Regions from separate parts of the Pseudomonas sp. B21-017 genome, predicted to be linked through region 2. Evidence: predicted binding sites of a transcription regulator. Region 2 holds the regulator's gene; each other region holds the start of a gene.

What was found. The regulator FliA, encoded in region 2, starts transcription of late flagellar genes. The targets are predictions, from matches to a motif close to CTAAAGTTTNNNNNNNNNNNGCCGNTAA.
Region 1: a site for FliA is predicted at 2,672-2,699, ahead of flgM (flagellar biosynthesis anti-sigma factor FlgM). Genes of this name have one in related genera too.
Region 3: a site for FliA is predicted at 3,128-3,155, ahead of LOY28_RS28725 (methyl-accepting chemotaxis protein). Genes of this name have one in related genera too.
Region 4: a site for FliA is predicted at 3,710-3,737, ahead of LOY28_RS00580 (methyl-accepting chemotaxis protein). Genes of this name have one in related genera too.

Annotation. Positions count from the first base shown of each region.
Region 1 is NZ_CP087194.1:1,557,523-1,564,916, reverse strand. Features, by position in the region: gene cheR (protein-glutamate O-methyltransferase CheR) at 1-746, opposite strand, end outside; gene LOY28_RS06835 (chemotaxis protein CheV) at 793-1,725, opposite strand; gene flgA (flagellar basal body P-ring formation chaperone FlgA) at 1,807-2,568, shown strand; gene flgM (flagellar biosynthesis anti-sigma factor FlgM) at 2,736-3,062, shown strand; gene LOY28_RS06820 (flagella synthesis protein FlgN) at 3,111-3,578, shown strand; gene LOY28_RS06815 (flagellar brake protein) at 3,667-4,413, shown strand; gene LOY28_RS06810 (MFS transporter) at 4,477-5,859, opposite strand; gene LOY28_RS06805 (glutamine synthetase family protein) at 5,930-7,171, opposite strand; gene LOY28_RS06800 (sensor histidine kinase KdpD) at 7,393-7,394, opposite strand, start outside.
Region 2 is NZ_CP087194.1:4,814,390-4,821,783, reverse strand. Features, by position in the region: gene flhA (flagellar biosynthesis protein FlhA) at 1-1,485, shown strand, start outside; gene flhF (flagellar biosynthesis protein FlhF) at 1,497-2,822, shown strand; gene fleN (flagellar synthesis regulator FleN) at 2,939-3,769, shown strand; gene fliA (RNA polymerase sigma factor FliA) at 3,766-4,506, shown strand; gene LOY28_RS21690 (chemotaxis response regulator CheY) at 4,674-5,045, shown strand; gene LOY28_RS21685 (protein phosphatase CheZ) at 5,067-5,855, shown strand; gene LOY28_RS21680 (chemotaxis protein CheA) at 5,893-7,394, shown strand, end outside.
Region 3 is NZ_CP087194.1:6,292,265-6,299,658, reverse strand. Features, by position in the region: gene LOY28_RS28740 (bifunctional diguanylate cyclase/phosphodiesterase) at 1-497, shown strand, start outside; gene LOY28_RS28735 (NorM family multidrug efflux MATE transporter) at 602-1,999, opposite strand; gene LOY28_RS28730 (LysR substrate-binding domain-containing protein) at 2,157-3,077, shown strand; gene LOY28_RS28725 (methyl-accepting chemotaxis protein) at 3,263-5,239, shown strand; gene LOY28_RS28720 (aldose 1-epimerase family protein) at 5,422-6,636, shown strand; gene LOY28_RS28715 (YifB family Mg chelatase-like AAA ATPase) at 6,643-7,394, opposite strand, start outside.
Region 4 is NZ_CP087194.1:115,477-122,870, forward strand. Features, by position in the region: rRNA gene LOY28_RS00565 (23S ribosomal RNA) at 61-2,952, shown strand; rRNA gene rrf (5S ribosomal RNA) at 3,108-3,223, shown strand; rRNA gene rrf (5S ribosomal RNA) at 3,331-3,446, shown strand; gene LOY28_RS00580 (methyl-accepting chemotaxis protein) at 3,854-5,734, shown strand; gene LOY28_RS00585 (SRPBCC family protein) at 5,856-6,323, opposite strand; gene LOY28_RS00590 (non-ribosomal peptide synthetase) at 6,354-7,394, opposite strand, start outside.

The DNA of each region.
Region 1 (7,394 bases), 3.3 Mb from region 2:
CCAAGGAACAGATAACCGCCCGGCTTGAGCGTGCTGTGAATGCGCAACAGGATGTCTTTCTTCACCTCGGCGGAGAAGTAGATCAGCACGTTGCGGCAGAACACGATGTCGAACTTGCCCAGGCTTGCGTAGCTGTCCAGCAAGTTGAACGAGCGAAACTCCACCCGACTCTTGATTGGTGCCTTGATGGCCCAGCGCCCCGGCCCCTTGGGGTCGAAGTAACGCTGAAGGCGCTCGGGCGACAGACCGCGACCGATGGCCAGGCTGTCGTACTCGCCGGTCTTGCAGTTGGTCAGCATGCTGCCGGACAGGTCGGTGGCAACGATCTGCACGCCCATCTTCAACTGGCCCATGTTGACCCGTTCGAACTCATCGATGGACATCGACAGCGAATACGGTTCCTGACCCGACGAACACGCCGCCGACCAGATCCGCAGGCGCTGACCGGGGCTGGCCTTGATCGCTTCAGGCAATACCTTGTTCTTCAAGACTTCAAACGGATAGGTGTCACGAAACCACAGGGTTTCGTTGGTCGTCATGGCATCCACCACCATCTCGCGCAAACCGCTGCGCGGCTGGGTCTGGATGCGCTGAACCAGCTCACCCAACGATTTGATGCCCTGCTGTTCCATCAGTTTGTTGAGACGGCTCGAGACCAGATATTGCTTGTTTTCACCGAGCAAAATGCCACAGGCTTTTTCCAGGAATACCCGGAACTGTTCGAAATCCAAATTACCCGTAGACAAAGATACCGCCTCTTAAATCGTGTTGACCGCCAGGGGCAGAAGGCCTCTAGCTGTTATCTGCTGCTTTGATCCGGTCGACTACCCGGGATGCCAGGTCATCAGGACGGAACTTGGCCAGGAAGTCATCGGCACCGACCTTCTTGACCATCGCCTGATTGAACACACCCGACAACGAAGTATGCAGGATGATATGGAGCTTTTGCATGCGCGGATCGGCGCGGATCTCGGCCGTCAGGGTGTACCCGTCCATCTCCGGCATCTCGATGTCGGAGATCATCATCAGGAACTCTTCTTCCGGCTTCTTGCCCTCGTCGACCAGCTTGCGCAGGTAATCCAGCGCTTGCCGGCCGTCGTTCAACGCCACCACTTCGACACCGATCGTTTGCAGGCAACGGGTCACCTGCTTGCGTGCCACCGACGAGTCGTCGACCGTCAATACGCGCAAAGAGAGCGCCTTGTGCTGGGTCTCAACATCGACCACGCCCACCGAAATCGCTTCCGGCGTCGGCGCCACTTCCGCCAGCACCTTCTCGACGTCGATGATTTCGACTAACTGGTTGTCGACCCGAGTCACAGCCGTCAGGTAGTGATCGCGCCCCGTGCCCTTGGGTGGCGGATGAATCTCCTCCCAGTTCATGTTGACGATGCGCTCCACCGACCGAACCAGGAAACCCTGGGTCTTGGTGTTGTACTCCGTGATGATCACGAAGGGATTGCTCTGGTCCAGCAACCGACCGGCACCGGTCGCCATCGCCAGATCCAGGATCGGAATGGTTGCCCCCCGAATATTCGCCACACCGCACACGACAGGACTGGACTTGGGCATCAGGGTCAGCTTGGGGCATTGCAGCACCTCGCGAACCTTGAACACGTTGATCCCATACAGCTGCTGGCCGTCGAGACGGAACAACAACAGCTCAAGGCGATTCTGCCCTACCAGTTGCGTGCGCTGGTTCACCGAATCCATTACACCAGCCATGCCCAGACTCCTACACCAACGCTAAGTGTGTTGCGACGCACATTCATCACGAAACGGCACGGCGCTTGCTTTTTAACTCTTATGAACACAGAACCGACATTTTTCCGACACCTCACATCAACCTGCCGCAGATTGCTCTGCGCGATGTCGGCCGCTTGCCTGTTCAACGCTGGCAGCCCTGCCCTTGCTGATACGGTTACCTTGCCTGACATGCTTATCGGCGTCACCCAGGGCTTTCTTGAATTCACCGTAGAGGACTATCTGGCCACCAGTCAAACGCAAGGTCGCTACGAAATCCAGGTCAACCAGCTCGATCCGCGCCTGCGCATGCCTATGTGCGACAAGGAATTGACAGCCACCCTCGAGAGCCCGGCAAGGCCTCTGGGACGGGTCACGGTCAAGGTTCGCTGCGATGGCGCCTCGCCCTGGACGGTCTTCGTGCCCGCTCAAGTGAAGCTGTTTCGCGACATTGTGACGACCACTCGTCCGCTCAAGCGCACAGGGATTATCGAACCTCAGGACGTAACCCTGCGCGAGCGTGATATCAGCCTGATAAATCAGGGGTTTCTGACTTCCGTCGATCAGGCTATCGGGCAAAAACTTACCCGACCAATGGTCGCCGATCAGATCATTACGCTGGTGCATCTCGAACAGGCGGAAGTGGTTCGCAAGGGCGACCAGGTGGTGATTACCGCCCGCAGTGGTACGCTCAGTGTGCGCATGCCGGGTGAAGCGCTGTCCAACGGCGGCCTGAGCGAACAGATTCGCGTGAAAAACCTTAACTCCCAGCGGGTCATCAAGGCGCAAGTCACAGCGCCCGGCCAGGTGGAAGTGGCCATGTAAGGGCTCTGTGTTTGTGAAGTGATGGCGCACCGCCTGGCGGTTGCCTAAACTGTGCCGCATGCAGGGCATGCGCTGGCGCATGCAAGCTCATTGATAAATGGGCCTAAAGTTTTTCGGGGAATCGCCGAAAACATGGCAAGCGTCCAAATATCCAGAGGTTTATTGTCATGGTCATCGATTTCAGTCGTTTAAACAGCTCCTCGTCACTTACGGGCAGTACGCGTACCAGCACCGCCAAGGAAACCGCCGAAGCCGGCCAATCCGCGCCGCTGAATACCCCGGCCGAACAGGCCAGTACCACCAAAAGCGGGGAATCGGTACACCTCAGCAATGAGGCTCAACAGTTGCAGAAGGTCACTGACAAGCTGCGCGATCAGCCTGCCGTCGACAACGCCCGCGTGGCCGAGTTGAAAGCAGCGATTGCCGATGGCAGCTATAAAGTCGACAGCAACCGTGTAGCCAGCAAACTGCTCAACTTCGAAGCCCAGCGCTAGGCCACGGCCCGCGCCAGGCTTTTGGACGCTTAAAACCCAAGGCCAGCCATGCACGACACTCATTTACTGCAACTGATCATCGACGACTTCGCCCCGGCGCAACAACTGCTGGAGCTACTGCAAACCGAGTCCCTCGCCTTGCACGGTCGCGACATGCCACTGCTCGAAGAAATTCTGGCGCATAAACAGGCATTGATCATTCTGCTCGAACAGCATGGCCGCAAGCGCAGTGAAATCCTCGCCAGCCTCAACCTGCCAACCAACCGCCAGGGCCTGGAGCAACTCGCCAGCCAGTCGAGCATTGGCGAACGGTTGCTGGGACAGAGCGACGTGCTGACCGACCTCCTGGCCCAGTGCCAGGCCGCCAATGCCAACAATGGCCAGTCGATTCTGGTGCAGCAGGCCGCCACGGCCAACCAGCTGAAAATCCTCACCGGCGGCGAGCCGCCAGCGCTCTACGATGCCCGCGGATCAACCTCCAAGCTCGCCAAGCCACGCCCGCTCAGTCAGGCTTAAGCCTTTCAATGAGCACGCCCTATCAAGACGCGAAACATGCTGGCAGAATGCCGGCCAGTAGTCATATTTGTCTGGAGATTGATACCTCGTGTCCAATGCCTTAAGCGCGGAAGATGCTCCGCAGCCACCCAAGGTGCTCACCACGCCCCTGGAAATCTCCGGCAACCTGCGTCAGCTGCAAGACAGCCATGACCCGCTGATCATCACGTTCCACGAGCGCAGCCAGCGCTTCCAGAGTTATCTGGTGGACGTCGACCGTGACAGCAAGATGATCGCCCTGGACGAAATGATCCCGCGCGACGGCGAACGCTTTCTGCTGGCCGGCGAACCGTTCAAGGTCGAAGGCTTCCACGACGGCGTGCGCATCGCCTGGGAAAGCAATGGCCCGCTGACCATCGACGAGTCCGGTGATGGCCGCTGCTACCGGGGCGCGCTGCCCGATGAGGTGGTTTACCACCAGCGCCGCAATGCTTTCCGCGCTGCGTTGAAGCTGGCACAACTGGTCAATGTCGAGCTGGGGGGCGAGAAACTCAAGTCGCCCATCGCCGGCAAACTGCTGGACATCTCCGCCACCGGCTGCAAATTGCGCTTCGAAGGCGACATTACCGCGAAGCTGCAATTGGGCCAGGTCTACGACCGCTTCATCGCCGCCCTGCCCTTCGGCAGCATGACGGCACCGGTGGAGCTGCGTTACCTGCACTTTGAAGAAAAGATCAACACCACCTTCGCCGGCGTGCGTTTTCACAACATGAGCGGCCTGGTGCAACGGCAGGTCGAGCGGTTCGTCTATCAGCTGCAACGTGAAGCGCGGCGCTTCGATAAAGACGATTTCTGATACGCCCCGCCAATAAAAAACGGGCAGTCCCTTGCGGTGACTGCCCGTTTTTTTATGCCTTGATCACGGCCGCGCTTCGGTAAAACTTTGCTCGCGACCTGCGTCCGGGTCTTCTGAATCCGAAACTGGTTCAGGTTCTGGTTCGGGCCCGGCATCCGGATTGACATCAGCCTCCGGGTTGACCGGATTCTGCATCTGATCCTGCACCACCTGCTCATCAACACGCGGGTCAAGGCACGCCACCAGTGGCGAACTCGTCATGCTGTCGGGCATGGCCACGTGATGCAGCGGAGCATCGTCCACCTGATGCAGATTGGTGACTGCTTTCGGGCGGATTCGCCACACCAGCACCAATGCAAAAAAACTGAAAAAGGCATAAAGCATCTGGCTGCCGAACAATTTCATCAATACCCCTGCCACCAACGGTCCGACACTCGCGCCGACACCGTAAGTCACCAGCAGCATCGCCGTCAGCGACACCCGGCGATCACCCTCGACGTGGTCGTTGGAGAACGCCACCGCCAGCGGGTACAGACAGAATTGCACCAACGAACAGAGGAACCCGGCGATGAACAGCACCTCCAGTTGCACCTGCGGCATGATCGCCAGCGGCAACGCGGCCAGTGCCAGGCTAAACGCAAAACTTCGGATCAATACCGCCCGGTCATAACGATCCGATAGCCATCCCAACGGCCACTGCACCACCAGGCCCGCAAAAATGCAGCTGCCCATGAACAGACCGACCTGCTCGGTGGACAATCCTTGCTGGGAGGCATACAGAGGCGCCAGGCCGTAGAACGAACCGACGATCAATCCCGCCCCCAACACCGTGCTCAGTGACTGCGGCACGCGTTTGATGAAGAAGCGCGGCTCCATCGGCGCCGGGTGCAAAGGTGCCGGGTGAATCCGCCGGGTCAGGGCCACCGGCACCAGACACAGGGCGAAACACAGTGCGACCAGCATCAACAGTTCCAGGCCCAGGCCCGGGTGCATGACCAGAATCAGCTGACCCAGCACCAGCCCCAGGTACGAGGCGATCATGTAGCCGCTGAACACCACGCCACGCTGCTTGGCTTCTGCCTGCTCGTTGAGCCAGCTTTCGATCACCATGTACTGGCACATCATGCCCAGGCCAACGATCACCCGCAGGAACAGCCACGCGGGCAGCCAGTCCACCAGGCCATGGCCCAGCACCGCCGCACCGACGATCCCGGCGCAGGCTGAATAAGCTCGAATATGCCCGACCCGGGCAATCAGCCGATGGCCGATCTTGCCGCCCAGCACCAGGCCGAAATAGTTGGCCGCCATCAACGCGCCGACCCACAGGCTGTCGACCTTATCGGCCGCCAGGCGCAGGGCAAGGTAAGTACTCAACAGGCCCGAGCCGATCAACATCATCAGCGAGGCGAAATAAAGTCCTCGAAAGGATTTCAGGATTTGGCGCATTGGCGTTCCGAGCGGCTCCTTGCAGTGAGTATCGGGCTATCGACAACGATAGCCCGATGGCGACAGGTCGTCAGGCCTGGGCTGCTAGAACACGCCGTTCCCAGGGAGTAATTTCATCGAGGAAGCTGGTCAACTCCAGGGTCTTCGAAGCGATGTAGCCTTCGATGAACTCCTTGCCGAACAGTTCCTTCGCCAATTGGCTACGTTTCAGACGTTCAAGTGCGGCATGCAAGGTACACGGCAACGCAAGATTATCCGGCACCACGAACTCGCCCCGGGCCGCTTCGCTCGGTTCCAGTTTGTTTTCGATGCCATACAGCCCCGACGCCAGGCTCGCGGCGATCGCCAGATACGGGTTGGCGTCAGCCCCCGGCAGGCGGTTTTCGACCCGACGAGCAACCGGTGAACTGGCCGGAATGCGCAGGCCGGCCGCGCGGTTATCATGGGACCAGCAGGCATTATTGGGCGATGCAAAAGGATGACACAGGCGCTGATAAGAGTTCACGTTCGGCGCAAACAGCGCAGTGAAATCCGCCAGGCCGGCCTGTTGGCCACCGATGAAATGACGGAAGGTCGCGGTCGGCTCGCCAGCCTCGTCGCTGAACACGTTACGCCCGCTGTCGATCTCGACGACGCTCTGGTGAATATGCATCGAACTGCCCGGCGTGTGAGCCAACGGCTTGGCCATGCAGACCACGGTCAGGCCATGCTTGAGCGCCACTTCCTTGAGCAGATGCTTGAACAGCAAGGTCTGGTCGGCCAACAGCAGCGGATCGCCATGCAGCAGGTTGATCTCGAACTGGCTGACGCCCATCTCGTGCATGAAGGTATCGCGGGGTAAGCCCAGCGCCGCCATGCCTGCGTAGACTTCAGCGAAGAACGGCCGCAAGCCGTTATTGGAGCTGATACTGAATGCCGAATGACCGTCCTCGCGACGACCGTCCAGGCCCACTGGAGGCTGGAAGGGTTGCGTCGGGTCAGGGTTGGGCGCGAACACAAAGAATTCCAGCTCGGTCGCCACGACCGGCGCCAGACCGAGGGCGGCGTAGCGAGCGATCACCGCCTTGAGTTGGCCGCGAGTCGACAGGTGCGAGCTCTCGCCCGTCAGTTCCTGTGCATCGCATATGGCCAGTGCCCGAGGGTGCGAACTCCAGGGCAAGCGGTGGATCTGCCCCGGATCAGGCACCAGCGCCAGATCGCCATCATCGCTGCCGTAAAAGTGCGCGGGCGGATAGCCGCCCATGATGCATTGCAGCAGCACTCCCCGCGCCATCTGTAAACGCCGCCCCTCAAGAAATCCTTCAGCGGTCATTACCTTGCCGCGTGGCACGCCGTTCAAGTCCGGCGTGACACATTCAATCTCATCAATGCCCGTCAATCGCTGCGCGAGTGAGCGATGGCCATCGGTTGTCATGACGCAATCCTTGTTGTTGTACGAGCCGCGAACGGCGACCCGTACAAAATAGGCTCCGGCTGTTCGGAATATCAAGCAGCGTCAAACAAAAAGGCGCAATCCTGTGAGGAACGTGTCGTTC
Region 2 (7,394 bases):
CTATTCATCAACCTGATCGGCGGCATGGCGGTGGGTATCTTCCAGCACGGCATGAGCTTTGGTGATGCCGGCAAGGTTTATGCGCTGTTGACCATCGGTGACGGTTTGGTGGCGCAATTGCCATCACTGCTGTTGTCGACCGCCGCCGCGATCATGGTGACCCGTGCTTCCGGCTCGGAAGACATGGGTAAACAAATCAATCGTCAGATGTTCGCCTCGCCGAAAGCCTTGGCGGTGGCCGCAGGCTTGATGGCGGTGATGGGCCTGGTGCCCGGCATGCCACACGTCTCCTTTCTGTCCATGGCAGCCCTGGCGGCCGGTGGCGCTTACCTGTTCTGGAAGAAGCAGAACGCGGTCAAGGTTCAGGCCCTGCAAGAGGTCAAGCGTCAGCAGGAGTTGCTGCCGTCACCGGCCCGGGCTCAGGAAACCAAGGAGCTTGGCTGGGATGACGTGACGCCGATCGACATGATTGGCCTGGAAGTGGGCTACCGCCTGATTCCGCTGGTGGATCGCAACCAGGGTGGGCAGTTGCTGGCGCGGATCAAGGGGGTGCGTAAAAAGCTCTCCCAGGACCTGGGCTTCCTGATGCCGACTGTGCATATCCGTGACAACCTCGACCTGGCGCCTAGCGCCTATCGCCTGACCCTGATGGGCGTGATCCTGGCTGAAGCGGAGATTTACCCGGAGCGCGAACTGGCGATCAACCCGGGTCAGGTCTACGGCACGCTCAATGGCATCACCGCCAAAGATCCGGCTTTTGGCCTGGAAGCGGTGTGGATCGAAATCAACCAGCGTGCCCAGGCGCAATCCCTCGGTTACACCGTGGTCGATGCCAGTACGGTGGTGGCGACCCACTTGAACCAGATTCTGTACAAGCACTCCAGCGAGCTGATCGGCCACGAAGAAGTCCAGCAACTCATGCAATTGCTGGCCAAAAGCTCACCGAAGCTGGCCGAAGAGCTGGTGCCGGGGGTGGTTTCGCTGTCGCAACTGCTCAAAGTCTTGCAGGCGTTGCTGGCCGAACAGGTGCCGGTGCGGGACATCCGCAGCATCGCCGAAGCCATCGCGAACAACGCCGCCAAGAGTCAAGATACCGCCGCTTTGGTGGCCGCAGTGCGCGTCGGCGTATCCCGTGCAATCGTGCAAAGCATTGTAGGCACTGAGTCGGAGCTGCCTGTGATCACCTTGGAACCAAGGTTGGAACAAATATTGCTCAATAGTCTTCAGAAGGCAGGACAAGGCTCGGAAGAGGGTGTTCTGCTGGAGCCAAGCATGGCGGAAAAACTGCAACGCTCGTTGATCGATGCGGCGCAGCGTCAGGAAATGCAAGGTCAGCCGGTGATTCTGCTGGTGGCCGGTCCGGTTCGCGCGATGCTCTCGCGATTCGGTCGGCTGGCAGTGCCGGGTTTGCACGTGTTGGCTTACCAGGAAATTCCTGACAACAAGCAAGTGACCATCGTTGCGACAGTAGGGCCCAACGGCTGAGGTAGTGGTTTATGCAAGTTAAGCGTTTTTTCGCCGCCGATATGCGTCAGGCCATGAAACTGGTTCGTGATGAGCTGGGCGCTGATGCCGCCATCATTGGCAATCGCCGGATCGCCGGCGGTGTCGAGCTGACGGCTGCCCTGGATTACAAATTGTCGGCGCTGGCCCCGCGTGTTCCGAACATGGAACTCGAGGATGAGCTGCGCAAGACCCAGTCGCGGATCGTCACCGCCCAGGCCGAACTGAGCCTGCGCGGCGATGGCGAGAGCGACAAGACCACCAATCGCCAGTTGTTCGCCGGCCTGCCGTTGACCGCCGCCGAACCGCTGATCGAACCGGCGCTCGCCGAACCTCGGCGTCCGGCCCCCGCGCCTGCTGCGGCGACCGGTGTCGATCCGCGCGCATTCGATTCGATGCGTTTCGAGCTCAACAGCCTGCGTGAACTGATGGAAGTGCAGCTTGGCTCGCTGGCCTGGAATCAGCTGCAAGGCAGCCGTCCGGCCCAGGCCAACCTCTGGCGTCGCCTGCAACGTATCGGCCTGTCCGGCCCGTTGTCGCGCGATCTGCTGGCACTGATTACCGACATTGAAGAGCCTCGTCAGGCCTGGCGCATGTTGCTCGCGCACCTGGCGCGGATGATCGCCACCCCGGAAGTCGAGCCACTGGAAGAGGGCGGTGTGATTGCCATGGTCGGTCCGGCCGGCATGGGCAAGACCACCACACTGGCCAAGCTCGCGGCCCGTTACGTGCTCAAGTACGGCGCGCAGAACATCGCGCTGGTGAGCATGGACAGCTATCGCATTGGTGCCCAGGAACAGCTCAAGACGCTGGGCCGGATCCTTAACGTGTCGGTGACCCACGTCGATCCGGGTCAATCCCTGGTGCAGGCGCTGGAGCCCTTGCTGCGCAAACGCGTGGTGCTGATCGATACCGCCGGCCTTCAGGCCAGCGATCCGGCACTGCGCATGCAGCTCGAAAGCCTGGCCGGGCGCGGCATCAAATCAAAAAATTATCTGGTCCTGGCAACCACCAGCCAGAAACAGGTTCTAACTGCCGCTTATCACAGTTACAAACGCTGCGGCCTCGCCGGCTGCATCCTGACTAAACTGGATGAAACGGCAAGTCTGGGCGAGGTGTTGAGCCTGGCGATCAGTCATGAGTTGCCGGTGGCTTACCTGACCGATGGTCCACGGATTCCGGATGATTTGCATCTGCCACGTCGTCATCAGTTGGTCAGCCGCGCCGTTAGCGTACAAATGCAGGAAGAACCCAGCGAAGAAGCCATGGCTGACATGTTCGCTGATATTTACCACAGCCCGACCAAGCAGGTTGGCTGAGGTGTTAATGAACATTTTTTGTACCTACATCGATGGTCTGCCATGCATTGTTCCGATGGTGAACGCGCAGCCAGTAATGTGGCCTCCGTCTAAGTAAGACAAGGTAAAGAAATAACATGGGCAGCATGCATCCCGTACAGGTGATCGCGGTGACCGGCGGCAAAGGTGGCGTCGGGAAGACTAACGTGTCAGTGAACTTGTCCCTGGCTCTAGCTGAGCTCGGCCGGCGCGTCATGCTGCTGGATGCCGATCTGGGGCTGGCGAACGTCGACGTTCTGTTGGGACTGACACCCAAACGCACGCTGGCCGACGTGATCGAAGGCCGCTGTGAGCTGCGCGACGTGCTGTTGCAAGGGCCTGGCGGTATCCGCATCGTCCCGGCCGCCTCCGGCACCCAGAGCATGGTTCATCTGAGCCCGGCCCAGCATGCCGGCCTGATCCAGGCGTTCAGTGATATCGGCGACAACCTCGACGTATTGGTGATCGACACCGCTGCGGGCATTGGTGACTCGGTAGTCAGCTTCGTGCGCGCCGCGCAGGAAGTCTTGCTGGTGGTGTGCGACGAACCGACCTCGATCACCGACGCCTACGCGCTGATCAAACTGCTTAACCGCGACTACGGCATGAACCGCTTCCGCGTCCTGGCCAACATGGCGCAGAGCCCGCAGGAAGGCCGCAACCTGTTCGCCAAGTTGACCAAGGTCACGGATCGCTTCCTCGACGTCGCCTTACAATACGTCGGCGCAGTGCCTTACGACGAAAGCGTACGCAAGGCCGTGCAGAAGCAACGCGCGGTGTATGAAGCCTTTCCGCGTTCCAAGTGCGCCCTGGCGTTCAAGGCCATTGCGCAGAAAGTCGATACCTGGCCACTGCCGGCCAACCCTCGTGGACATCTGGAGTTTTTCGTCGAGCGCCTCGTGCAACAAACTGCAGGACCCGTGCTATGACAGCCAGCGGTTACAACCTCTACAAGCAGTCGGCACGTGACGCGCAGTACGAGCTGATCGAGCGTTACGCGCCACTGGTCAAACGCATTGCCTACCACTTGCTGGCGCGTCTGCCGGCCAGTGTCCAGGTCGAAGACCTGATCCAGGCCGGGATGATCGGCCTGCTTGAAGTATCAACCAAATACGACGCCAGCAAAGGCGCGAGTTTCGAGACGTACGCGGGCATTCGAATCCGCGGCGCGATGCTCGATGAAGTGCGCAAGGGGGACTGGGCGCCACGTTCGGTCCACCGCAATACCCGCATGGTCAGCGACGCGATTCGCTCGATTGAAGCTAAAACCGGCCGTGACGCTAAAGATCACGAAGTTGCGGCCGAACTCCAATTGAGTCTCGACGATTATTACGGGATTTTGAACGACACCCTGGGCAGCCGGTTATTCAGTTTCGACGATCTGTTGCAGGACGGCGAACACGAAGGGCTGCATGAGGATGGCGCGAGTGCTCATCTCGAGCCGTCACGCGATCTGGAAGATGAACGCTTCCAGGCGGCGCTGGCGGACGCGATTGCCAATTTGCCGGAGCGTGAGCGACTGGTGTTGGCGCTGTACTACGACGAAGAGTTGAATCTCAAGGAAATCGGTGAGGTCCTGGGGGTCAGCGAGTCGCGGGTCAGCCAGTTACACAGCCAGTGCGCGGCCCGTTTGCGGGGGCGTTTGGGGGAGTGGCGAGCGCGCTGAAGGCAGTGTGGGGACACTGCGAATGGAGCTGGTGTGGTGTTGAACCGTACCGGTCTCGATCTGTTGTGCTCCAGACAGTCATTGAGTGCTTTGCCGGATTGATTGAAATGGCGCGTCCAGGTGCTGGGCGCGTTTAAGACTGCTTGGAGGTCGAATTGGACAAGAACATGAAAATCCTCATCGTTGATGACTTCTCAACGATGCGGCGGATCATAAAAAACCTGTTGCGTGACCTTGGGTTCACCAACACCGCCGAAGCCGATGACGGGCTGACCGGGTTGCCGATGCTGCAAAGCGGTAACTTCGATTTTCTGGTTACCGACTGGAACATGCCCGGTATGACCGGCATCGACCTGCTTCGTGCGGTGCGCGCCGATGAAAGGCTCAAGCACCTGCCGGTGCTGATGGTGACCGCCGAAGCCAAGCGCGAGCAAATCATCGAAGCGGCCCAGGCCGGTGTTAACGGCTATGTGGTCAAACCCTTCACAGCCCAGGCGTTGAAAGAAAAAATCGAGAAGATTTTCGAACGCATCGGCTGATGTACTGCGCACGGGGGAGCTATGGAGCATAACGAATCTTCACAGGGCGATTTTGAGTCGACCCTGAAAAAACACGCGGTCGAACTGGTCGACAGCCTTGAAAAAGGCAAGTTTGGCGACGCTGTGCAACTGATCCATGAGCTCAACCAGACCCGTGACCGCGGCCTGTATCAGGAAGTGGGCAAGCTCACCCGCGAGCTGCATAGCGCGATCGTCAATTTCCAGATTGACCCGCACATGCCGCAAGCTGAGGAAGTGTCTCAGATCACGGATGCCACCGAGCGCCTGTCCTATGTGGTCAAGCTGACCGAGGCCGCGGCCAACCGCACCATGGACCTGGTGGAAAACGCCACGCCGCTGATCAACAGCCTGAGCGATGAAGCCCAGGCGCTGAGCACGGATTGGGGGCGGTTCATGCGTCGAGAAGTCGGGGCTGAAGAGTTCCGCGAACTGGCCCGGCGGGTCGATGGTTTCCTGACACGCAGCAGTGAAGACAACCGCGTCGTGTCGAGCAACCTCAACGACATTCTGCTGGCCCAGGATTACCAGGACCTCACCGGTCAGGTGATCAAGCGTGTGACCCAATTGGTCACCGAAGTTGAAAGCAATCTGCTCAAGCTCGTGCTCATGGCCAGTCACGTAGACCGCTTTGCGGGTATCGAACACGACCGTGAGGCGATGCTTGCTGAAAAAGATCCACAAAAACATCTCTCTCAGGGTGAAGGTCCGCAGATTCATGCCGATAAAAGAGAAGACGTTGTGTCCGGTCAGGACGATGTGGACGATTTGTTATCCAGTCTTGGATTTTAGTTTTCTGGGTTTTTAGACCTGTAGGAGCACCCCCTTAATGAGCTTCGGCGCCGATGAAGAGATCCTTCAGGATTTCCTGGTTGAGGCCGGCGAGATTCTAGAGCAACTGTCCGAGCAGCTGGTCGAGCTGGAAAGCCGACCTGATGATGCGGACTTGCTCAATGCAATTTTTCGCGGTTTTCACACTGTAAAAGGGGGCGCCGGCTTCCTCCAGCTCAACGAGCTGGTGGAGTGCTGTCACATCGCCGAGAACGTGTTCGACATCCTGCGCAAGGGGGAGCGTCGCGTCGACTCGGAACTGATGGACGTGGTTCTCGAAGCGCTGGACGCGGTGAACAGCATGTTCAGCGAAGTCCGCGAACGCAGCCCGATCACGGCTGCCACGCCTGAATTACTCGCGGCGCTGGCCCGTTTGGCCGAGCCGCAAATGGAAGCCGCACCGGCACCGGTCGCTGAAGTGGTTGAAGCTCCAGTCGCCGAAAGCGAATCGGGCGACATTACCGATAACGAATTCGAACAACTGCTGGACTCGCTGAACGCCGTCAAGGCCCAGGCCGAGGCGCCCGTAGCGGCTGCGCAGCCTGTTTCGCAGCCTGCCGCCGATGCAGCCGCCAGTGACGAAATCACCGATGCCGAGTTCGAGTCGTTGCTCGATCAATTGCACGGCAAAGGCCAGTTCGCCGCCGATGCAGTAGCCGCTGCGCCTGCTGCTCCGGCTGCTCCGAAAGCCGCCGGCGACAGCTCCGACATCACCGACGACGAGTTCGAAGCACTGCTCGACCAGTTGCACGGCAAAGGCAACTTTGCGGTCGATGCGCTGGAATCGGCAATCGCTTCGGCGCCAGCCCCGGCTGCGCCAACCGCCGCTGCGGCCGGTAGCGATCTGATCTCCGATCATGAATTCGAATCGCTGCTCGACGAATTGCATGGCAAGGGCAAGTTCACTGAAGTGGGCACTGCGTCTGCTGTTGCTTCGGTAGCGACTCCGGTTGCCAAGGCGCCAGCACCTGTGGCCAAGGCACCCGAGCCAAAAGCCGAAGCGCCGAAGCCTGCTGCCGCCGCAGCGCCGGCTCCTGCTCGTGCCCCGGCCGCGCCGCCCGCGGAAAAGCCAACCAGCGAAGCCGAGACCACCGTGCGGGTCGACACCGCGCGTCTCGACGAAATCATGAACATGGTCGGCGAGCTGGTACTGGTTCGTAACCGCCTGGTTCGTCTGGGCCTCAACAGCGGCGACGAAGCCATGTCCAAGGCCGTGTCGAACCTCGACGTGGTCACGGCCGACCTGCAAACCGCGGTCATGAAGACCCGGATGCAACCAATCAAGAAAGTCTTCGGGCGCTTCCCGCGCCTGGTTCGCGACCTGGCTCGCCAGCTCAAGAAAGAGATCAACCTGGAACTGGTCGGCGAAGAAACCGACCTCGACAAGAACCTCGTCGAGGCCCTGGCCGACCCGTTGGTCCACTTGGTGCGCAACTCGGTCGACCACGGTATCGAAGAGCCGGCTGATCGCGAAGCGATGGGCAAGCCTCGCAGCGGCAA
Region 3 (7,394 bases), 1.5 Mb from region 2:
TCCGGCAGTTTCAGGACAGCCAGTTACTGTCGACCCTGAGCCGGTTGATTGCCGAGCGTGGCGTCGAGGCGCAATGGCTGGAATTCGAACTGACCGAAACCGCGGTGATGCGTCGCAGTGACCTGGTCAAGCAGACCATGGACGCCCTCGGACGGCTCGGTGTGCGCTTTTCGCTGGACGATTTCGGCACCGGGTTCTCATCGTTCGTGCACCTGAACAGCCTGCCGATCGCCTTGTTGAAGGTCGACAAGAGCTTTGTCGGCGGCATGGAAGAACGGGAAGAGAATCGCAAACTGGTGCACGCCATGATCAACCTGGCGCACAACCTCAACCTCGAAGTGGTTGCCGAAGGGGTGGAAACACCGGAGCAGCTGGATTTGTTGCGCGGATTTGGTTGCGATCAGGTGCAGGGGTATCTGATCAGCAAGCCGTTGCCGTTGGCGGAGTTGGTTGAGTATTTGACCTTCGGCTCCAGCCAGCAGGCTGTGCTGGCTTAACAACGTACCGTAGGAGCGAGGCTTGCCCGCGAAGGCGGAGTGTCAGTCGATATTGTTGTTAACTGACACTCCGCCTTCGCGGGCAAGCCTCGCTCCTACAGGGTTTAATCAGGCTGGGTGATTTGGAAGCTCGGCTGCGACGATGGCTCGCGCCGAATCATCCGCGTCATCTTCCACTCAAACGCCAGCGTCAGGCTCACCGCCGCACACGCCAGCCCCAGCGCCAACCCCCACCAGACGCCCGTCGGCCCCCAGTTCAGATGGAAGGCCATCCACCAAGCGGCCGGCGCACCAATCAGCCAATAGCAGCCCAAACCTACCAGGAACGTGGTCTTGGCATCCTTGAGTCCGCGAATGCAGCCCATGGCAATGGTTTGCGTGCCGTCGAACAGCTCGAACCACGCCGCCACCGCCAACAAGCTCACGGCCAGTTCGATGACCGGGCGAAACGCCGGGTCGTTGTGGTCCAGGAACAAGCCGATCAGCTGATTCGGCAGTAGCCAGAAGACCATCGCGAACCCCAGCATCGACACCGCCCCGAAGGCGATCCCGACCCGTCCGGCCAGCCGCGCATCCAGCAATTGCCCGGCGCCGTAATGCTGGCCGATGCGCATGGTGATCGCGTAGGAAAGCCCCGCCGGCACCATGAACGCCACCGAGACGATTTGCAGGGCGATCTGGTGCGCCGCCAGTTGCGTGCTGCCCATGGTGCCCATGCACAGCGCGGCGAAGGCAAACAGGCCGACTTCCACCGCATAGGTGCCGCCAATCGGCAGGCCCAGGCGCCACAATTCCTTCAAGTACTGACGATTGGGCCGCGACAGCCCCTGGCGCAACGGATAAGCGTCATAGGCCGGGTGCCGACGAATGTGCAGCGCGAGCGCCAGCGCCATCAGGTTGGCCACGATCGCTGTGACCAGACCGATGCCCATCAGGCCCATTTTCGGCAGGCCGAACATGCCGGTGATCAACGCATAGTTGAGCAGGAAGTTGGCCACGGTGCCGCCGAGGCTGATGACCATCACCGGCGTCGCCCGGCCGATGGCGCTGGTGAAGCCGCGCAGTGCCATGAAACTCAGGTAGCCGGGCAGGGCGAACGGCAGGATCAACAGAAACTGGCCGGCGGCCTGGACGTTGGTTGCGGTCTGGCCGAACAGCAGCAACACCGGTTTGAGGTTCCACAGCAGCAGACCCGCCACCAGCGCCATCAACCAGGCCAGCCACAAACCGGCCTGGGTCAGCCGCGCTGCGCCGATGATGTCGCCCGCGCCCTGACGAATCGCCACCAGGGTGCCGACCGCCGCGATCACGCCGATGCAGAAGATCGACACGAACGAATACGTCGCCGCGCCCAGACCGCCGCCGGCCAGCGCCTCGGGACTCAGGCGCGCCATCATCAAGGTGTCGGTGAGGACCATCAACATGTGCGCCAACTGCGAGGCAATCAACGGCCCCGCCAGCCGCAGGATGGCCCAGAGTTCAATACGCGCTGGATGCTGCATGATCATCACGCTCGATTGTCAGAGAGAACAGGAAGCGTCGATTCTCGGCGCTCTGCGGGGTTTCCACAAAGGGATAAAAAGGATGGGTAGCATGATTAAAACTCATGCTCGGGACTTTCTGATAAGTTGAGGCAATCGCGCTATAGGAGGTTTCCCAATGTCTCGTCGTCTCCCTCCCTTGTATGCCCTTCGAGCATTCGAAGCGGCGGCGCGGCATAGTTCGTTTACCCGCGCCGCCGAAGAGTTGTCGATCACGCAAAGTGCGGTCAGCCGGCACATTCGTACGCTCGAAGAGCATTTCGCCTGTCGGCTGTTTCATCGCAGCGGGCGCAACCTGCAACTGACCGAGTCAGCGCGGCTGATCCTGCCGGGCATTCGCGAAGGCTTCACCGCCCTTGAGCGGGCCTGCAACACCTTGCGCGCCGAAGACGACATCCTGCGCATGAAAGCCCCGTCGACCCTGACCATGCGCTGGCTGTTGGCGCGGCTCAGTCGGTTTCGCCACCTGCGACCGGGGAACGAGGTGCAATTGACCAGCGCCTGGATGGACGTTGATACGGTGGACTTCAACCACGAACCCTTCGACTGCGCCGTCATCCTCAGCAACGGGCATTTTCCACCGGACTGGGAGACGACTTTGCTGTTCCCCGAAGAGTTGATTCCGGTGGGCGCGCCGAATCTGCTGAAGGATCAACCGTGGGACGTTGCGCGCCTGGCCAGCACCGAACTGCTGCACCCGACGCCGGACCGCCGTGACTGGCGCAACTGGCTGGAGCGCATGGGCCTGAGCGATCAGGTCTCGCTCAAGGGCGGGCAGGTGTTCGACACCCTGGAACTGGGCATGATCGCTGCCGCCCGTGGCTACGGCGTGTCCATGGGTGATTTGCTGATGGTGGCGGAGGATGTCGCGCAGGGACGTCTGAGTTTGCCGTGGCCGACGGCCGTCGCCAGTGGTGAGAATTATTACCTGGTCTGGCCGAAAACCCGCCCGGGAGGTGAACGTTTGCGCCGGCTCAGCGATTTCCTGCAAGGCGAAGTCCGGGCCATGGAATTACCGGATGTCGAACGCCTGGGTTGAATCGATGGAGCCGCTGCGATGGCGGCCTTGAGCCATATCCCCGTTAATCACTCAAGTATTCGGCTTTGCCGCCGAAAATCTGCTGATGGAACCTTCGTACCAGGCTCCACGTTTTCCCCTCTATCAGAAATTTAGCCGAGTGCGACGGGATCAGGATGATCCGGCCCACTGGGTCAGGAGCTGTCATGTCTCAACCTCGTGCTCGGATTGCCTCACAGCTGGGTCTTGCGCTTGCCGTGATACTGGCGATTGTCATCAGCGGCAGCACCGTGTTTGCCCTGCGCTCGCTGGACGCCGCCAACCTCGCCACCCGCGAAGAGCACCTGGCCAGCGAGGCGCGGCTGCTGGCCGATCAGCTGAGCACGTTCCACGGCACGTTGCGTGAGAGTACCCAGCGCCTCAGCGGCCTGTTCGAGAAGCGCTTCAGCGCCGGTTTGAGCGTGCATCCGGATGAGCCGGTGACCGTGGCGGGCGTGCAGACCCCGGGCCTGCACCTGGGTGGCGAAGTGTTGAACAACAACTTCAAGGAAGTGGATGAGTTCAAGCAAATGACTGCCGGCGTTGCGACGCTGTTCGTGCGCAGTGGCGAAGACTTCATCCGGGTCAGCACGTCCCTGAGCAAACAGGACGGCACCCGGGCCATCGGCACATTGCTGGATCACGCTCACCCGGCTTATGCGCGCTTGATGGCCGGGCAGAGCTACGTCGGTCGCGCCTTGCTCTTCGAACGGTCCTACATGACTCAGTACACCCCCGTACGCGACAGCGGCGGTAAGGTGATTGCCGTGCTGTTCGTAGGATTCGATTACACCGACGCCCAGAACGCCCAGTTCGAAAACCTCAAGCGCTTCCGCATCGGCCAGACCGGCTCCCTGGCGCTGCTCGATGAGCAGAACAAATGGCTGGTGCCGATCGCCGGTGTGCAAGCGTTGGACGTGGCAGCACCGGCCATCGTCGGTCTGGCCAAGACACCGGGCAAGGGCGATTTCTGGAGCGACAAGTCGCAAGACTTCTACAGCATTGCCGTACCGTTCGAAGGCGGGCCGTGGTCGGTGGTGGCGAGCATGCCGAAAGCGGAAATCCGCGCGGTGACCTGGAGCGTCGGCATTCGCCTGGCCATCGGCAGTCTGTTGGCGATGTTGCTTGCGGTGGGTTCGGCGGTCTGGTTGTTGCGCAGCAAACTGGCGCCGCTGGGGGATCTGGTGCGTCAGGCCGAAGCCTTGGGTGCCGGTGATTTGAGCGTGCGCCTGAACGTGTCGAGCAACGACGAAATCGGTCAGTTGGCCCGCGCTTTCAACCAGATGAGCCAGGCCTTGTCGACCATGGTCGAGCACATTCGTAGAGCCTCGGAAGAGGTCAACAGCCGCGCCCAGGCGTTGTCCGGTCTGTCTGGCGGTGCCTATGAAGGGATGGAGCAGCAGTCCGGCGAAATCACCAGCATGGCCGGCGCCGTGGAAGAATTCAGCGCCACCTCGCTGAACATCGCCGACAACATGGGCAACACCCAGCGCCTGGCGCAGGAAAACGCACAGCAAACCCAGATCGGTCGTACGTCGATGGACGAAGCGTCCTCATCCCTGGAGCAAATCGCCGGTGCGCTGAACAGCACCGCGACGGTAATCAACACCTTGGGTCAGCGCTCCCAGGAAATCGGCGGCATCGTCGGGGTGATCACCGCGATCGCCGAGCAAACCAATTTGCTGGCGCTCAACGCTGCCATCGAAGCCGCCCGTGCCGGTGAACAAGGTCGTGGGTTTGCGGTGGTGGCCGATGAGGTGCGCAACCTGGCTTCACGCACTCGCCAGGCCACTGACGAAATTTCCGGGATGATCCAAAGTATCCAGCAGGAAACCGGCAACGCGATCAGCACCATGGAGCAGGGTAACGTGCTGATGCAGGAAGGCTTGTCGCGCAACGCCAACGTCGCCTCAGCCCTGGCGCGAATCGATGAGCAAAGTCGCTCGGCCGGTCAGCAATTCGCCGCCATCACCACCGCGACCCAGGAGCAAAGCAGCACCGCGACCTTGCTCAGCAGCAACCTGCAAAGCATTGCCTTGGCGAACAGTGAGCAGCGGGAAGTGGTGTCGAACCTGGCGGTGACTGCCAAAGAGCTGGAGAAGCTCGCGGCGGACTTGCGGCATGAGGTTGACCGGTTCCGCTGAGGCACCTCCGAAACAGCCATCGCGAGCAGGCTCGCGATGGCATCAACTCGATTCTGCGCGTTATCCACAAGCCCCGTATCGACGATCATTTGGCATTTGCCGTCGTGATCTTGATTTTTATGCTTGCTGAAACGTTTCTTCAAGTTTATAAAAATGGCACAACTCCAAGAAAGGCTGCTGCCATGACCCCGCTCAAACTCTTCGTTGCCCTCAGCGCACTGTCCGCTGCTTCCCACGCCATGGCCTGGGATTACGTCCTGCTCGATACCGACAAAGCCGCCCAGAACTGGCAGATCACCAGCCAGCAACTCGGCGTGAAAACCGACAAGCCCTTCTCCGTGACCCTGCGCACCTTGCATGGCGGTCGGCAGGAGGGCGTCAGCATTGTCGACATCGATAATGGCGCGATGAAACTCTCGGTGGTGCCGACTCGCGGCATGAACGTGCTGCAAGCTTCGGTCGGCAATGTGCGCATGGGCTGGGATTCGCCGGTCAAGGAAGTGGTCAACCCGTCCTTCATCGAACTCAACGGCCGCGGTGGCCTGGGCTGGCTGGAAGGTTTCAATGAACTGGTCACCCGCTGCGGCTACGAATGGGTCGGCCATCCCGGCATGGACAATGGCGAGCTGCTGACCCTGCACGGTCGCGCCGCCAACATCCCGGCCAACAAAGTCACCCTGCACATTGATGAAAAACCGCCATACGCCATCAGTCTGCGCGGTGAACTGAAAGAGCAGGCATTCAAGAAAGTCGACTTCTCCGTCGCGACCGAACTGGTCACCGACCCCGGCAGCGTTGTGTTCGCCCTCAACGACACTCTGACCAACAACGGTGATTATCCGAAGGAATACCAAGCGCTGTATCACAGCAACTTCAGCACCCCGTTCCTGGAACAGGGCGCCCGCTTCGCCGCGCCGGTGAAGCAAGTGTCGCCGTTCAACGACAAAGCCAAGGGCGATTTGCCGGACTGGCAAACCTACCGCGCACCGACCAAGGACTACGACGAAACGGTTTACAACGTGGTGCCGTATGCCGATGCCAAGGGCGATACGTTGACCGTGCTGCATAACAAGGCCGGCAGCCTGGGTGTCTCGGTCGGCTTCAACACTCAAACACTGCCGGTGTTCTCCCTGTGGAAAAACACCGATACCCAGGGCCAGGGCTATGTTACGGGGCTGGAGCCGGGAACGAGCTTTTCCTATAACCGCCGGTATCAGCGGCCACTGAACCTGGTGCCGACAATTGCGCCGAAGGAACAGAAGCAGTTCCGTATCAGCTACAGCTTGTTGGCGGATAAGGCGGCTGTGGATAAGGCGTTGAAACGGGTGAGCGAGATTCAGGGCGGGCGCGAGACTGAAGTGCGGCAGACGCCGTTGGTTGATCTGACCAAGGGGTGACACGGACTAGAGCGTTGTTGGCCGATATTGCAGCGCTTCGGCCAGGTGTTCGCGTCTGATCCCGTCAGCCTGCTCAAGGTCCGCCAGCGTGCGCGCGACCTTGAGCAGTCGATGGGCCGCTCGCAACGACAGCGTTAAACGCTCGCAGGCGGATTCCAGCCAGTTTTCATCGGCTGTGGATAACTTACAGTGCCGGCGTAGGCCTGGCAGGTCGAGGAAGGCATTGGCGCAACCCTGGCGTTTGTGTTGCCGCTCTCTTGCATCAGCAACCAACTCGGCGGCGGTGGCTGTATCGTCGCCGGGTTTCAACGCAGGATTCAACGCCGTGGCCTCCCGAGCAACCGTCAGGTGCAGATCGATGCGGTCCAGCAGCGGCCCCGACAGCTTGTTGCGATAGCGCTGCACCATGTCCGGCGTACAGGAACAACGGCCGCTTGGCTCGCCAAGATATCCACAGGGGCAGGGATTCATCGCAGCCACCAATTGAAAGCGCGCCGGAAAGCGTACGCGGTCCTTGGCGCGGGAAATCACGATGTGGCCGGATTCCAATGGCTCTCTCAACACCTCCAATACCTTGCGATCAAACTCTGGAAGCTCATCGAGGAACAACACGCCATGGTGGGCGAGGGTGATTTCGCCGGGTTGCGGTTTCGAGCCGCCACCCACCAGTGCCGGGCCTGAGGCGGAGTGGTGTGGCTGTCGGAAGGGACGCTGTGGCCAATGACTCAACGGCACACAACTGGCGACCGATTGAATCG
Region 4 (7,394 bases), 1.9 Mb from region 2:
GCATGCGAATTTTCGGCGAATGTCGTCTTCACAGTATAACCAGATTGCTTGGGGTTATATGGTCAAGTGAAGAAGCGCATACGGTGGATGCCTTGGCAGTCAGAGGCGATGAAAGACGTGGTAGCCTGCGAAAAGCTTCGGGGAGTCGGCAAACAGACTTTGATCCGGAGATGTCTGAATGGGGGAACCCAGCCATCATAAGATGGTTATCTTGTACTGAATACATAGGTGCAAGAGGCGAACCAGGGGAACTGAAACATCTAAGTACCCTGAGGAAAAGAAATCAACCGAGATTCCCTTAGTAGTGGCGAGCGAACGGGGACTAGCCCTTAAGTTGATTTGAGATTAGCGGAACGCTCTGGAAAGTGCGGCCATAGTGGGTGATAGCCCTGTACGCGAAAATCTCTTGTCAATGAAATCGAGTAGGACGGAGCACGAGAAACTTTGTCTGAATATGGGGGGACCATCCTCCAAGGCTAAATACTACTGACTGACCGATAGTGAACTAGTACCGTGAGGGAAAGGCGAAAAGAACCCCGGAGAGGGGAGTGAAATAGATCCTGAAACCGTATGCGTACAAGCAGTGGGAGCCCACTTTGTTGGGTGACTGCGTACCTTTTGTATAATGGGTCAGCGACTTATTTTCAGTGGCGAGCTTAACCGAATAGGGGAGGCGTAGCGAAAGCGAGTCTTAATAGGGCGTCTAGTCGCTGGGAATAGACCCGAAACCGGGCGATCTATCCATGGGCAGGTTGAAGGTTAGGTAACACTGACTGGAGGACCGAACCGACTACCGTTGAAAAGTTAGCGGATGACCTGTGGATCGGAGTGAAAGGCTAATCAAGCTCGGAGATAGCTGGTTCTCCTCGAAAGCTATTTAGGTAGCGCCTCATGTATCACTGTAGGGGGTAGAGCACTGTTTCGGCTAGGGGGTCATCCCGACTTACCAAACCGATGCAAACTCCGAATACCTACAAGTGCCGAGCATGGGAGACACACGGCGGGTGCTAACGTCCGTCGTGAAAAGGGAAACAACCCAGACCGTCAGCTAAGGTCCCAAAGTTATGGTTAAGTGGGAAACGATGTGGGAAGGCTTAGACAGCTAGGAGGTTGGCTTAGAAGCAGCCACCCTTTAAAGAAAGCGTAATAGCTCACTAGTCGAGTCGGCCTGCGCGGAAGATGTAACGGGGCTCAAACCATACACCGAAGCTACGGGTATCACTTAGGTGATGCGGTAGAGGAGCGTTCTGTAAGCCTGTGAAGGTGAGTTGAGAAGCTTGCTGGAGGTATCAGAAGTGCGAATGCTGACATGAGTAACGACAATGGGTGTGAAAAACACCCACGCCGAAAGACCAAGGTTTCCTGCGCAACGTTAATCGACGCAGGGTTAGTCGGTCCCTAAGGCGAGGCTGAAAAGCGTAGTCGATGGAAAACAGGTTAATATTCCTGTACTTCTGGTTATTGCGATGGAGGGACGGAGAAGGCTAGGCCAGCTTGGCGTTGGTTGTCCAAGTTTAAGGTGGTAGGCTGGAATCTTAGGTAAATCCGGGATTCTAAGGCCGAGAGCTGATGACGAGTGTTCTTTTAGAACACGAAGTGGTTGATGCCATGCTTCCAAGAAAAGCTTCTAAGCTTCAGGTAACCAGGAACCGTACCCCAAACCGACACAGGTGGTTGGGTAGAGAATACCAAGGCGCTTGAGAGAACTCGGGTGAAGGAACTAGGCAAAATGGCACCGTAACTTCGGGAGAAGGTGCGCCGGTGAGGGTGAAGCACTTGCTGCGTAAGCCCACGCCGGTCGAAGATACCAGGCCGCTGCGACTGTTTATTAAAAACACAGCACTCTGCAAACACGAAAGTGGACGTATAGGGTGTGACGCCTGCCCGGTGCCGGAAGGTTAATTGATGGGGTTAGCTAACGCGAAGCTCTTGATCGAAGCCCCGGTAAACGGCGGCCGTAACTATAACGGTCCTAAGGTAGCGAAATTCCTTGTCGGGTAAGTTCCGACCTGCACGAATGGCGTAACGATGGCGGCGCTGTCTCCACCCGAGACTCAGTGAAATTGAAATCGCTGTGAAGATGCAGTGTATCCGCGGCTAGACGGAAAGACCCCGTGAACCTTTACTATAGCTTTGCACTGGACTTTGAATTTGCTTGTGTAGGATAGGTGGGAGGCTTTGAAGCGTGGACGCCAGTTCGCGTGGAGCCATCCTTGAAATACCACCCTGGCAACTTTGAGGTTCTAACTCAGGTCCGTTATCCGGATCGAGGACAGTGTATGGTGGGTAGTTTGACTGGGGCGGTCTCCTCCTAAAGAGTAACGGAGGAGTACGAAGGTGCGCTCAGACCGGTCGGAAATCGGTCGTAGAGTATAAAGGCAAAAGCGCGCTTGACTGCGAGACAGACACGTCGAGCAGGTACGAAAGTAGGTCTTAGTGATCCGGTGGTTCTGTATGGAAGGGCCATCGCTCAACGGATAAAAGGTACTCCGGGGATAACAGGCTGATACCGCCCAAGAGTTCATATCGACGGCGGTGTTTGGCACCTCGATGTCGGCTCATCACATCCTGGGGCTGAAGCCGGTCCCAAGGGTATGGCTGTTCGCCATTTAAAGTGGTACGCGAGCTGGGTTTAGAACGTCGTGAGACAGTTCGGTCCCTATCTGCCGTGGACGTTTGAGATTTGAGAGGGGCTGCTCCTAGTACGAGAGGACCGGAGTGGACGAACCTCTGGTGTTCCGGTTGTCACGCCAGTGGCATTGCCGGGTAGCTATGTTCGGAATAGATAACCGCTGAAAGCATCTAAGCGGGAAACTAGCCTCAAGATGAGATCTCACTGGGACCTTGAGTCCCCTGAAGGGCCGTCGAAGACTACGACGTTGATAGGTTGGGTGTGTAAGCGCTGTGAGGCGTTGAGCTAACCAATACTAATTGCCCGTGAGGCTTGACCATATAACACCCAAGCAATTTGCTGATCCGAAAGGACACCAGATTGCGGTGTGTGAAGACGCAATGAACCGAAAGTTCGCAAGCATTCACAAAAACCGCACAAACTATCGCATACCCAATTTGCTGAAGCGTCGAAAGACGGTTCGGTACCCGAATTTCTTGACGACCATAGAGCATTGGAACCACCTGATCCCATCCCGAACTCAGAAGTGAAACGATGCATCGCCGATGGTAGTGTGGGGTTTCCCCATGTGAGAGTAGGTCATCGTCAAGATTAAATTCCGAAACCCCTATCTGCGTATGCAGGTAGGGGTTTTGTTTTAGTAGAAGTCACCAATTTTGCTGGCACGTTACCGCTGTAACGGGCTGGTCACAGAATTTCTTGACGACCATAGAGCATTGGAACCACCTGATCCCATCCCGAACTCAGAAGTGAAACGATGCATCGCCGATGGTAGTGTGGGGTTTCCCCATGTGAGAGTAGGTCATCGTCAAGATTAAATTCCGAAACCCCTGTCTGCTTATGCAGACAGGGGTTTTGTCTTTCTGGGCTTATAGAAGTCTAAGTCTGAAGCGGGTCAAATCCAGGTCTGCGTGTCTCGCTACTCCTTCGAGCCAGTAGCATCAGATATAGACCCCCCCTCATCGTTACACCACAGCCAAAACACCCAACACCGCGATCATGACGTGCGGTAAGCCCAATAATCCGTCCCTTCTAGCACGCCGTTCGGCGGTTATCTGACGAGTTTTGTACAAATCCTTAAGTTTTCTCCCGCTCGTGCCGAAAGACTGGTGAGACATGCGTGCACCAAAGTAGAGCGGCTTCAGAATGCCGTCTGCGCTGTTACATGGAATGTTGCAACCCGGAACGCATCCCCACTTTTGGCATAAGAAGTCCCATGAAATGAATCTCAAGTTCAGCCATAAAATCCTGCTGGCCGCTTCAGGCGTCGTGGTGCTGGCGTTTGCGTTGTTCACTTTGTACAACGACTATCTGCAACGAAACACCATTCGGCAAAACATCGAGTCCTCCGTTGAGCAAGCAGGCGACCTGACTGCCAGCAGCGTGCAGAACTGGATGAGCGGCCGCGTGCTGGTCCTGGAAAACCTCGCGCAGAACGTCGCCCATCAGGGTGCCAATGCTGACTTGCCAGGGCTGGTCGATCAACCGGCCCTCACCTCGAACTTCCAGTTCACCTACGTCGGGCAGGCCAATGGTCTGTTCACCCAGCGCCCTGACGCGAAGATGCCGGACGGCTACGACCCGCGTCAGCGCCCCTGGTACAAACAAGCCGTGGTCGCCGACAAGACCATGCTGACCCCGCCTTATATGGCGGCGGTCGGCGGGCTGGTGGTGACCGTTGCCATACCGGTGAAAAAGAACAGCGAACTGCTGGGCGTGGTCGGCGGTGACCTGAGCCTGGAAACCCTGGTGAAAATCATCAACTCGGTGGACTTCGGTGGTATCGGTCACGCATTCCTGGTCAGTGCCGACGGTCAGGTGATCGTCAGTCCGGACAAAGACCAGGTGATGAAGAACCTGAAAGACATCTATCCGGGTTCCAGTGTTCGCATCGAGAAAGGCATCCAGGAAGTCGTACTGAACAAGCAGGACCGCATCCTCTCGTTCACACCGGTGAGCGGTTTGCCGAATGCCGAGTGGTACGTTGGTCTATCGATCGACAAGGCCAAGGCCTATGCACCACTGAGCCAGTTCCGCACCTCGGCGCTGATCGCGATGTTCATCGCTGTGACGGCCATTGCCGTGCTGCTGAGCTTGCTGATCAACGTGCTGATGCGTCCGCTGACCACGATGGGCCGTGCGATGCAGGACATCGCTCAGGGCGAGGGCGACCTGACCCGTCGTCTGGTCGTAGAAAGCAAAGACGAGTTCGGCGAGTTGGGTGGTTCCTTCAACCAGTTCGTGGAGCGGATTCACGCATCGATTTGCGAAGTGTCCTCGGCGACCCGCCAGGTTCATGATCTGTCGCAACGGGTGATGGCATCGTCCAACGCTTCTATCATCGGCTCCGACGAACAAAGCGCCCGCACCAACAGCGTGGCCGCGGCGATCAACCAATTGGGCGCCGCCACCCAGGAAATCGCCCGCAATGCCGCCGATGCTTCGCAACACGCCAGCGGCGCGAGCGAGCAGGCCGATGACGGCCGTCAGGTGGTGGAACAAACCATCCAGGCCATGACCGAGCTGTCGCAGAAAATCAGCCTGTCCTGCACGCAGATCGAAACCCTGAACGCGAGCACCGACAACATCGGCCACATTCTGGATGTGATCAAAGGCATCTCCCAGCAGACCAATTTGTTGGCGCTCAACGCGGCCATCGAAGCGGCCCGTGCCGGTGAGGCCGGTCGTGGTTTTGCGGTAGTGGCGGATGAGGTGCGCAACCTGGCTCATCGCACCCAGGAGTCGGCGGAAGAGATCCACAAGATGATCAGCTCGCTGCAGATCGGTTCTCGCGAGGCGGTGACTACGATGAACGCCAGTCAGGTGTCCAGCGAGCAGAGCGTCGAAGTAGCGAACCAGGCCGGCCTGCGACTGGTCAGCGTGACCCAACGCATCGGCGAAATCGACGGCATGAACCAATCGGTGGCCGCGGCGACCGAAGAGCAGACGGCCGTGGTCGAAACCCTCAACGTCGACGTCAACCAGATCAACCTGCTGAACCAGCAGAGCGTGGCCAACCTCAATGAAACATTGAAGGATTGTGATGCGCTGTCCCAGCAGGCCAATCGTTTGAAGCAACTGGTTGATAGCTTCAAGATCTGATTGAGGTCAGTAGGATCGCGTTATCGTTCTTCGCGTGAAAGCCTCGCTCCTACAAGAGCTAACCTGTAGAAGCGAGGCTTGCCTGCGATAGCGGTAGATCAGTCACCGCTGAACCGAAGTGCTACACAAACAGCTTCACCACATTCCCCATCGCATCATCGGCAAACCCCTGAACGAACTGCTTGAACCCTGGCAGGGCCTCGGCGCCGCCCTGGGCCGGCTCGGCAATGATCGTCCAGGTCGCCCGCGACTTGTCTGTACCCAGGGATTCCACACTCATCGCTGCCCACAAATTGGCCACGCCCAAGGTGTTGTAGATCGTGGTCCAGGTCATGTTCAGCGCCTGGTCGTTGCGGGAGTTGAGCTGCTCGACCACCAGGTTGCCGTCCTTAAAGAACTTCTTGCGCAGCGACGACACACCTTCGCCGGTCATCTCGATGTGCGACAGCGCCGGAATGAATCGGTCGAAGCCGGCAAAATTGCCGACCACTGCCCAGACTTGCGCCGCGTCGGCCGGTACTTCCACCGAAGACACAACGTGGCAGCCTTGAGGGTTTTTGATCAGGGTATCGGGTTGCAGAGTATTCATGGTTTTTGCTCCGTGCGGGGTTAGGGTGAATCAGATGAAGTTGATTTCTTTGAGGTAGTCGCAGCCGCGTCGCAGCAGCGCCGGGGATTTTTCCGGGTAGTGCGCGCCCATCTGCCGTACACCGGCCTGGGCGTTGTCGTGGCCAATCATCGAGATGTCGCCGATGTCTTCCTCGAAGCCGTTGAGGTAGAAACCCAGCACGCCAAACAGCGCGTTATCACTGTCGACCCGGCCCAATTGCTGCTGCCAGTCGGCGACGCTGACCATCGAGAACTCCCGACCGGCTTCGCGAAAGGAAGCCACGTAGGTGTCCCAGCTCAGGGGTTCGGGGTTGTGCAGGTTGAACACCGCTTTTTCGGCCTGGTAACGGCTGGCATGGAAGGCGATGAAACGGGCGAGAAAATCCACCGGCATCAAGTCGAAATTCAGTGCGAACTCCGGTACCTGACCGAGCTGGATCGAGCCCTTGAGCATCAGCATCAGGCGATTCTTGTGGGGCTGGCAGACGCCGGTGAGGCTGTTGAAACTGATGTTGCCGGGGCGATAAAGATTGACCTTAACCCCACGTTCCCGCGCCCTTTCGAGGATCCGCTCGCCGACCCATTTGGACAGGTTGTAGCCGTTCTTGATGTAGATCGGCGGTGTCTGCGCGGCGGGCAACTCCAGCACCCGGCCATCGTCGGAAATCGTGCTGGACGCCGAGAGCGTCGAGACGAAGTTGAAGATCTTCTTGCTGCGTCCTTCACACAGGCGCAGACACTCGAAAATCGGTTCGACGTTATCCCGCGCCAACGACTCGTAATCGAGGACGTGATTGACGTTGGCGGCGTTGTGCACCAGTGCGCCGAACTCTCGATCCAGCCGTTCGTAAACCGCTTCGCTGAGCCCCAGTTGCGGGCGAGTGATGTCTGCCGCGTAAACCTGCACCCGGCTCAGGTCCAGATGCTCCAGGCGGTTTTCCCGCAACGCATCCGCAAAGCGTTGCGCCGCCGATTGCCCACCGCCATCGCGCACCAGGCACGCCACTTCGCTGGCGCCCCAGGCCAGCAGCGCTTCGACGATATGCACACC